DNA from 3 places in the Streptomyces sp. NPDC093261 genome. Region 2 is predicted to be linked to each of the others. Evidence: predicted binding sites of a transcription regulator. Region 2 holds the regulator's gene; each other region holds the start of a gene.
What was found. The regulator HrcA, encoded in region 2, represses chaperone genes, less so after heat shock. The targets are predictions, from matches to a motif close to TTNGCACTCNGNNNNNCNGAGTGCNAA.

Region 1 (3,271 bases), on a different contig from region 2:
GGCGTGCACCAGCGCGGAGCCACCACCGGAGACGATGCCCTCCTCGACCGCGGCGCGGGTCGCGGAGATGGCGTCCTCCAGACGGTGCTTCTTCTCCTTCAGCTCCACCTCGGTGGCGGCGCCGACCTTGATCACGCACACACCGCCGGCCAGCTTCGCGAGGCGCTCCTGGAGCTTCTCGCGGTCCCAGTCGGAGTCCGTGGTCTCGATCTCGGCCTTGATCTGGGCGATGCGGCCCGCGACGTCCTCGGGCTTGCCGCCGCCGTCGACGATGGTCGTGTCGTCCTTGGTGACCGTCACGCGGCGGGCGGAGCCGAGCACGTCCAGGCCGACCTGGTCGAGCTTGAGGCCGACCTCCTCGGAGACGACCGTGGCGCCGGTGAGGACCGCCATGTCCTGGAGCATCGCCTTGCGGCGGTCACCGAAGCCGGGGGCCTTGACGGCGACCGCGTTGAAGGTGCCGCGGATCTTGTTGACGACCAGGGTGGACAGGGCCTCGCCCTCGACGTCCTCGGCGATGATCAGCAGCGGCCTGGAGGAGCCGGCCTGGATGATCTTCTCCAGCAGCGGCAGCAGGTCCGCGATGGCGGAGATCTTGCCCTGGTGGATGAGGATGTAGGGGTCGTCGAGGACGGCCTCCATGCGCTCCTGGTCCGTCACGAAGTACGGCGACAGGTAGCCCTTGTCGAAGGCCATGCCCTCGGTGAAGTCCAGCTCCAGACCGAAGGTGTTGGACTCCTCGACGGTGATGACACCGTCCTTGCCCACCTTGTCCATCGCCTCGGCGATGAGCTCGCCGACCTGCTGGTCCTGGGCGGACAGCGCGGCGACGGCGGCGATGTCGGACTTCTCGTCGATCGGGCGGGCGGTGGCCAGCAGGTCCTCGGAGACGGCCTTGACCGCGGCGTCGATGCCCTTCTTCAGGGCGGCCGGGGAAGCACCCGCGGCGACGTTCTTCAGGCCCTCGCGAACCAGCGCCTGGGCGAGCACGGTGGCCGTGGTGGTGCCGTCACCCGCGATGTCGTTGGTCTTGGTCGCCACCTCCTTCACCAGCTGGGCGCCGAGGTTCTCGTACGGGTCCTCGACCTCGACCTCACGGGCGATGGTGACGCCGTCGTTGGTGATGGTCGGGGCACCGAACTTCTTGTCGATGACGACGTTGCGGCCCTTGGGGCCGATCGTCACCTTGACCGTGTCGGCAAGCTTGTTGACGCCGCGCTCGAGGGCGCGACGGGCGTCCTCGTCGAACTTCAGGATCTTCGCCATGGAGCGTTTCAGTCCTCTCGAATGCGATCCCCGGCCGCTCCCGGGGAGCAGCCGTCATCGCGGTGAAAACGAACGGCGCCCCCGACGCCCGGCTGATCAACGGTCGCGGGGGCCAGGGGCGCAGCTCAAAGCAGTCTGCTTCGGTGAGTTACTTCTCGATGATCGCGAGCACGTCGCGAGCCGAGAGAACGAGGTACTCCTCGTTGTTGTACTTCACCTCGGTGCCGCCGTACTTGCTGTAGAGCACCACGTCGCCGACCTTGACGTCGAGCTCGACGCGCTTGCCGTCCTCGATGCGGCCCGGGCCCACGGCGAGGACGACGCCCTCCTGGGGCTTCTCCTTCGCGGTGTCCGGGATGACCAGGCCAGAGGCCGTGGTCTGCTCGGCGTCCAGCGGCTGGACCACGATGCGGTCCTCGAGCGGCTTGATGGCAACCTTGGAGCTGGTGGTCGTCACGATCCGACCTCCCCCTTCGGAGATCTCACGGGGTTAACTGTCTGAGGTGGCGACCAGGTGGATCCGTCGTCGCGGGTGCCGGACCTGCCCGTCGCGTGTTGGCACTCTCCAGTGGGGAGTGCCAGGGCCGAGACTATGACCGCGATTAGCACTCGGTCAAGCGGAGTGCCAGTTACCCGTGGCGCGCCGCGTGACCGGGTGCCCCATGCCGGCCTACAGGTAGTCCTCCAGGCGCCCCACCGTGAACCCCCGTGCCTGGATACGGCGCAGAAGCCGCGTCGTCTCGGCGGCCAGCGAGGTGAGGGGGCGGCCCGCTTCATGGGCCAGGACGATGTCCCCCGAGTGGAGCGTCACGCCCCTGCGGTGACGGCCGGCCCCCGGGCCCGGCGCGGGGCGCCACAGGATCAGGGCCTTGATGCCGCAGTCCGCCGCGGCCTCCAGCGTCGTACGGTCGTATCCGCCCTGCGGCGGCCGCAACAGCCGGGGCAGCACGCCCAGCCGCGCCCTCAGCCGGTCGCGCTGGCCGCAGATCTCCGCGCGCTGCTCGTCGTAGGGGCGGCCGCGCAGCGCGGCGTCGTCCAGGGTGTGGTTCTGGATGACCGCGCCGGCGGCCCGCAACCGTGCGGCGCGCGCGTAACCGGGGTCCGCGGCGCTGTCGGCGAGGAACACGCTGACCGGCAGCCGCAGTTCGCGGACCATGTCGACGAACCGGGGGTCGTTCTCGGCGCCCTCGTCGTAGGTCAGGAAGACGACCCTGTCATGGGTGGGAACGCGGTCGAGCACGGCCGGCAGGTGCTCCTCCGCCCGGCCCGGGCGGCGTTTCGGCCGGGGTGCGGGCGCGAGCGGGGCGGGCAGGCCCCAGCGCCGATAGGCCCGCTCATGGGCGGCGGGTGTGGGGTGGACCCGCTGCGCCGCCTTCCTGCCCAGCCGCTCAATGGGGTCGACGGACTGGGCGCAGCCCGCCAGCAGCATGCCGGCGAGCGCTCCGGCGAGCATCGCCCGCAGCCGGCGCCGCCCCCTCACAGGTGGCCCTCCGGGCATGCCACCGCACCGCCCTCGGGCCCGGGCCGGCGCCGTACACCTCTCCTGATACGGTTCGCACGTTTTTGTTCATCTTGTCGTACGAGCTGCATGGTTTCGGATCCTTGCAGCCGCCGAGGGCCACGGCGGGCCGACACCGCGTCCGGACGCACGCCTTCCACCGACTGGCCGACAATGGCCCCGTGAACGCCCTCTCCCTCGACTCCCTGCTCGGCCCCGAGGGCCGCGCCCTCCTCGACGAGGTGCGCGGCACCGCCCCTGCCGAGGAGCTGGCCGTCGCCACCCGGCTGCGCCGCGAGCACCCCGCCGAACTGGTGTCGGCGGCCCTCACCCAGGCGCGGCTGCGCGAGCGGGCGGCGGCGAAGTTCGGGGCCGAGGACGCGCAGCGGATGTTCTTCACCCCCAACGGTGTCGAACAGTCGACGAGGACGACGGTCGCCGTCCATCGCGCGGAGCGGCTGCGGGCGCTCGGCGTGTCCTCCGTCGCGGACCTGTGCTGCGGCATCG
Region 2 (3,271 bases):
TTCGTACCCGGCACCAAGTGGTCCACGAGCACGCCCAGCCGCGCGTCCGGACCCGGCGCGAAGGACGACACGATCGACGGCAGATCGTCCACGCCCTCCAGGTACTCCACGACCACGCCCTCGATGCGCAGATCGTCGCCCCACACCTTCTCGACCAGCTCCGCGTCGTGGCGGCCCTCCACATAGATACGGCCGGCGCGGGCCACCCTGGCACGCGCCCCCGGGACGGCCACCGATCCCGACGCCGTACGCGTGGGACGCACCGGCGCCCTCGAGGGGCGCACCAGCGTCACCACCCGCCCCTCCAGCAGGAACCCCCGCGGCTCCAGCGGGAACACCCGGTGCTTGCCGAAGCGGTCCTCCAGGGTCACCGTGCCCGCCTCGCAGCGGATCACCGCGCCGCAGAAACCGGTGCGCGGCTCCTCGACCACGAGACCGGGGTCCGCCGGGACCTCCGGCACGGGCTGGGGCTTCTTCCACGGCGGGGTCAGGTCCGGCGAGTACTGGCGCATTCGGATGACGATAGGAGAAGCCCGGCCGCGGCGGACGCGGAAGGCGTCACGACACGCCGAAACGGGCCGCCAGTGCGTCGCGCTGCGCCCGGACGAACGCCGCGTCCACCACGGCACCGTGCCCCGGCACGTACACCGCGTCCCCGCCGCCGAGTTCGAGCAGCCGGTCCAGGGCCGCCGGCCAGTGCGAGGGGACCGCGTCCGGTCCCGCCTGCGGCTCGCCGGACTCCTCCACCAGGTCCCCGCAGAACACCACCTCCCGCTCGCCGGGGACGAGGACCACCAGGTCGTGCGCCGTGTGGGCCGGCCCCACGTTCGCCAGCAGCACCTGCACCCCGCCCAGGTCCAGCGTCCATTCGCCCGAGACCTGGTGGCGCGGGCGGACCAGCACATCCCCGGCCTCGGCCGCCACGGCCGCGTCCAGGCCGTGCCGCACCGCGTCCGCGACCAGCGCGTCACGCTCGTGGACGAACACCGCGTCGATGCCCACCGCCCCGAACACCTCCGCGCCCGCGAACGCCGCCGCCCCGAGGACATGGTCGAAGTGGGGGTGCGTCAGCGCGAGATGTGTCACACGCCGGTCCCCGCCGAGCGGCGCGAGCAGCCGCCGCGTCTCGGTGCGCAGCCGCGCGCCCTCGGCGAGACTCGATCCGGCGTCGATCATGAGCGCCCCTCGCTCGCCGACCACCAGGCCCGCCGTGCAGTCCCAGCCCGGAAGCCGCGTGCGCCCCGCCCGGGCGCTGAGCGCCTCCCACCCGGACTCTTCCCACCACACCGTCATGGGGGTGACGCTATCCGCAGACGCCCGGCCGGGCGGGACACCGTGGGACAGGTCGGTACACCTCGGCACGGCACGGGAGCCCGCCCTTGCCGGGGGCGTACCCGACGGCCGTACACTTGGCCCGGGGATGCTGGCACTCACCTGCGCAGAGTGCCAGGGGAAGCGTCAAGGGCACAGATCGCTGGAGGTGTGCGCATGCTGAGTGAACGCAGGCTCGAAGTGCTGCGCGCCATCGTCCAGGACTATGTGGGCACCGAGGAGCCGGTGGGCTCCAAGGCACTCACCGAGCGGCACAACCTCGGCGTCTCCCCGGCCACCGTCCGCAACGACATGGCCGCGCTGGAGGACGAGGGCTACATCGCCCAGCCGCACACCAGCGCCGGACGCATCCCCACGGACAAGGGCTACCGCCTCTTCGTCGACAAGCTCGCGGCCGTCAAGCCGATGACCGCGCCCGAGCGCCGCGCGATCCAGAACTTCCTGGAGGGCGCCGTCGACCTCGACGACGTCGTGGCGCGCACGGTACGACTGCTCGCGCAGCTCACCCGGCAGGTCGCCGTCGTGCAGTACCCGTCGCTGACCCGCTCGACGGTGCGGCACGTGGAACTGCTGGCGATGGCGCCCGCGCGGGTGATGCTCGTGCTGATCACCGACACCGGCCGGGTCGAACAGCGCATGATCGACTGCCCCGCGCCGTTTGGAGAAACGTCACTCGCGGATCTGCGGGCGCGGCTCAACAGCAGGATCGCCGGCCGCCGTTTCGCGGACGTCCCGCAGCTCGTGCAGGACCTGCCCGAGGCCTTCGAACCGGAGGACCGGGGCACGGTCTCCACGGTGCTCTCCACCCTTCTGGAGACCCTCGTGGAGGAGACCGAGGAGCGGCTGATCATCGGCGGCACCGCCAATCTCACCCGCTTCGTGCATGACTTCCCTCTCACCATCCGCCCCGTCCTGGAGGCGCTGGAGGAGCAGGTCGTCCTTCTCAAGCTGCTGGGCGAGGCGAAGGATCCGGCCATGCGGGTGCGTATCGGCCACGAGAACGCTCACGAGGGACTCAACTCCACGTCGGTGGTCTCCGTGGGCTACGGTTCGGGCGGCGAGGCAGTAGCGAAACTCGGCGTGGTCGGACCGACCCGCATGGATTACCCGGGAACGATGGGAGCGGTACGAGCGGTGGCACGGTACGTCGGACAGATCCTGGCGGAGTCGTAAGTGGCCACGGACTACTACGCCGTACTCGGCGTGCGCCGCGACGCGTCGCAGGAAGAGATCAAGAAGGCGTTCCGCCGGCTCGCCCGCGAGCTGCACCCGGACGTCAACCCCGATCCCAAGACGCAAGAGCGGTTCAAGGAGATCAACGCCGCGTACGAGGTGCTCTCGGACCCGCAGAAGAAGCAGGTCTACGACCTCGGCGGCGACCCCCTGTCCCAGGCGGGCGGCGCGGGCGCGGGCGGCTTCGGCGCGGGCGGCTTCGGGAACTTCTCGGACATCATGGACGCGTTCTTCGGCACGGCGTCGCAGCGCGGACCGCGCTCGCGCACCCGCCGGGGCCAGGACGCCATGATCAGGCTGGAGATCGAGCTCGACGAGGCGGCCTTCGGCACCACGAAGGACATCCAGGTCGACACGGCCGTCGTCTGCAACACCTGCAACGGCGAGGGCGCCGCGCCCGGCACGTCCGTGCAGACCTGTGACATGTGCCGCGGTCGCGGCGAGGTCTCGCAGGTCACGCGGTCCTTCCTGGGCCAGGTCATGACCTCCCGACCCTGCCCCCAGTGCCAGGGCTTCGGCACGATCGTCCCGAACCCGTGCCCGGAGTGCGCGGGCGACGGCCGGGTGCGCTCCCGCCGGACGCTCACCGTCAAGATCCCCGCGGGCGTCGACAACGGCACCCGGATCCAGCTGGCGGGCGAGGGCGAGGTCGGCCCCGGCGGCGGCCCCGCCGGCGATCTGTACGTGGAGATCCACGAGCTGCCGC
Region 3 (3,271 bases), on a different contig from region 2:
TCAGGCTGCTCGCCCGCACCGAGGGCATCTTCGCGGAGACGGCGGGCGGTGTGACGGTGGGCGTGACCCGCAAGCTGGTCGAGAGCGGTGCGCTCGACCCGACGAAGACGACCGTCGTCCTCAACACCGGCGACGGCCTCAAGACCCTGGACGCGGTGGCGGGCACCGGCCTCACCGCGACGATCCGTCCGACCCTGGACTCCTTCCGAGAGGCTGGCCTCGCATGAGCGTGACCGTTCGCATCCCCACCATCCTGCGCACCTACACCGGAGGCCGGGCCGAGGTCGCGGCCGAGGGCGGGACCCTCGCCGAGGTCATCGCCGACCTGGAGAAGAACCACACCGGCATCGCCGCCCGTGTCCTGGACGACCAGGGCAAGCTGCGCCGCTTCGTCAACGTGTACGTCAACGACGACGACGTCCGCTTCGAGCAGGGCCTCGAGACGGCGACCCCGGACGGCGCGGGCGTCTCCATCATCCCGGCGGTGGCGGGAGGCTGACGGCAGGTCATCCCCACGCGATCGTTACCCTCGGTAGGGCCGAACACCGAGAGTTCATCGAATTGCCCCCTCCGCGAGAGAAGCGGAGGGGGCAATTCTGCATGGTTGAGCGCGGTACAGTTGGGGAACCCGCTCCCGGTTTCCCGGTCGCACAACCGGAGTCCCTGCCGCCCGCCCGACAAGAAGCAGCCAAAGTGGGCAGGGGTTTTGCGCCATCCATTCCTTTTGTCGGGCCCGACTTGCCCTGAATTCGGGTGAATTCTTCGTACATTCCCGACCGGTCATGCCCGGAATTCTCGTCCGATTGACCTGTTGCACAGGGCAGTTGGACAGATACATTCAGCCGCGGTCGACGCGTTCCGGCGCACGCCCCCAACCGTTGGGGGGTGAGGTCTGACCCGGATCCGCGAAGTGTGGATCTGTGCAAGGGCCAGTAATAGGGGAGTTAGGCATGGCTCAGGGCACCGTCAAGTGGTTCAACGCGGAGAAGGGGTACGGCTTCATCGCGGTCGACGGTGGTGCGGATGTATTCGTCCACTACAGCGCGATTCAGATGGACGGCTACCGCACCCTGGAAGAGGGTCAGCGGGTCGAGTTCGAGATCTCGCAGGGTCAGAAGGGGCCGCAGGCGGACATGGTCCGTCTGGCCGGCTGAGATTGCGCGCCGACGACTGAACTGTTCGACGTGTCGAGGGGCTCGTATCCCGTAGGGGTGCGAGCCCCTCGGTCTGTCCGGGGCCGGTGGGACGGGTGCGGCGGGGCGTGTGGGGAGCGCGGGGCGCTGGGGGCGCTGGGGGTGCGCGGGGCGCTGGGGGCGCGCGGGCGAGGGTGTGTGTGCGCCGCCCGGCGGGCTCGCTTCGGGGGTGCGCGCCGTGTCCATCCGTCACCCGGCGCCACCCCCGACGGGCGCGCTTCGGGGGTGCGCCCGGTGTCCATCCCCCACCCGCCGCCACCCCCGACGGGCCCGCTTTGCGGGCAGCGCCTTGCACTCGACCGGGGCGAGTGCTAATCATTGGCGTTAGCACTCTGAAGGTGAGAGTGACAAAGAAGGACCGGGTCGGTGAGGCCGCGGGCCGGGTGGGGCAAGGAACCTCCGGCCGGGGCCGTCCGTCGCGGGCGCGGGCGCGGTCCGAAGTAATCACCCCCAGTCCTGGGAGGACCACTTCACATGGCCAAGATCATCGCGTTCGACGAGGAGGCACGGCGCGGCCTCGAGCGCGGCATGAACCAGCTCGCGGACGCCGTCAAGGTGACCCTCGGCCCCAAGGGCCGCAACGTCGTCCTCGAGAAGAAGTGGGGCGCCCCCACGATCACCAACGACGGCGTCTCCATCGCCAAGGAGATCGAGCTCGAGGACCCGTACGAGAAGATCGGCGCCGAGCTGGTCAAGGAAGTCGCCAAGAAGACGGACGACGTCGCCGGTGACGGTACGACCACGGCGACCGTGCTCGCCCAGGCGCTGGTCCGCGAGGGCCTGCGCAACGTGGCCGCGGGTGCCAACCCCATGGCTCTGAAGCGCGGTATCGAGAAGGCCGTCGAGGCCGTCTCCGCCGCCCTGCTGGAGCAGGCGAAGGACGTCGAGACCAAGGAGCAGATCGCCTCCACGGCCTCCATCTCCGCCGCCGACACCCAGATCGGCGAGCTGATCGCCGAGGCCATGGACAAGGTCGGCAAGGAAGGCGTCATCACCGTCGAGGAGTCGCAGACCTTCGGTCTGGAGCTCGAGCTCACCGAGGGCATGCGCTTCGACAAGGGCTACATCTCGGCGTACTTCGCCACCGACATGGAGCGTATGGAGGCCGTCCTCGACGACCCGTACATCCTGATCGCCAACTCCAAGATCTCCTCGGTCAAGGACCTGCTCCCGCTGCTGGAGAAGGTCATGCAGTCGGGCAAGCCGCTGCTGATCATCGCCGAGGACGTCGAGGGCGAAGCGCTCTCGACCCTGGTCGTCAACAAGATCCGCGGCACCTTCAAGTCCGTCGCCGTCAAGGCCCCGGGCTTCGGCGACCGCCGCAAGGCCATGCTCGGCGACATCGCCATCCTCACGGGCGGCGAGGTCATCTCCGAGGAGGTCGGCCTCAAGCTGGAGAACGCGACCCTGGACCTCCTGGGCCGCGCCCGCAAGGTCGTCATCACCAAGGACGAGACCACGATCGTCGACGGCGCCGGCTCCCCGGAGCAGGTGCAGGGCCGCGTGAACCAGATCCGCGCGGAGATCGAGAACAGCGACTCCGACTACGACCGCGAGAAGCTCCAGGAGCGTCTGGCGAAGCTGGCCGGCGGCGTGGCCGTCATCAAGGCCGGTGCCGCCACCGAGGTCGAGCTCAAGGAGCGCAAGCACCGCATCGAGGACGCCGTCCGCAACGCGAAGGCGGCCGTCGAGGAGGGCATCGTCGCCGGTGGTGGCGTGGCCCTGCTCCAGGCCTCCCAGGTCTTCGAGAAGCTGGAGCTGGACGGTGACGAGGCCACCGGTGCCGCCGCCGTCAAGCTGGCGCTCGAGGCCCCGCTGAAGCAGATCGCCGTCAACGCCGGCCTCGAGGGCGGCGTCGTGGTGGAGAAGGTGCGCAACCTGACCCCGGGTCACGGCCTGAACGCCGCGACCGGCGAGTACGTCGACCTGGTCAAGGAAGGCATCATCGACCCGGCGAAGGTGACCCGTTCCGCCCTGCAGAACGCCGCCTCCATCGCCGCGCTGTTCCTCACCACCGAGGCCGTCATCGCCGACAAGCCGGAGAAGGCCGCCGCGCCCGCCGGCGGCGGCATGCCGGG

Region 1: a site for HrcA is predicted at 1,869-1,895, ahead of groES (co-chaperone GroES). Genes of this name have one in related genera too.
Region 3: a site for HrcA is predicted at 1,482-1,508, ahead of groL (chaperonin GroEL). Genes of this name have one in related genera too.

What each region holds. Positions count from the first base shown of each region.
Region 1 is NZ_JBIVNO010000002.1:214,472-217,742, reverse strand. It holds gene groL (chaperonin GroEL) at 1-1,266, opposite strand, end outside; gene groES (co-chaperone GroES) at 1,415-1,723, opposite strand; gene ACIP94_RS07460 (polysaccharide deacetylase family protein) at 1,937-2,764, opposite strand; gene ACIP94_RS07455 (methyltransferase domain-containing protein) at 2,947-3,271, shown strand, end outside.
Region 2 is NZ_JBIVNO010000001.1:822,220-825,490, reverse strand. It holds gene ACIP94_RS03800 (DUF3097 domain-containing protein) at 1-512, opposite strand, end outside; gene ACIP94_RS03795 (MBL fold metallo-hydrolase) at 559-1,293, opposite strand; gene hrcA (heat-inducible transcriptional repressor HrcA) at 1,489-2,505, shown strand; gene dnaJ (molecular chaperone DnaJ) at 2,506-3,271, shown strand, end outside.
Region 3 is NZ_JBIVNO010000021.1:106,614-109,884, reverse strand. It holds gene thrC (threonine synthase) at 1-227, shown strand, start outside; gene ACIP94_RS32085 (MoaD/ThiS family protein) at 224-499, shown strand; gene ACIP94_RS32080 (cold-shock protein) at 951-1,154, shown strand; gene groL (chaperonin GroEL) at 1,668-3,271, shown strand, end outside.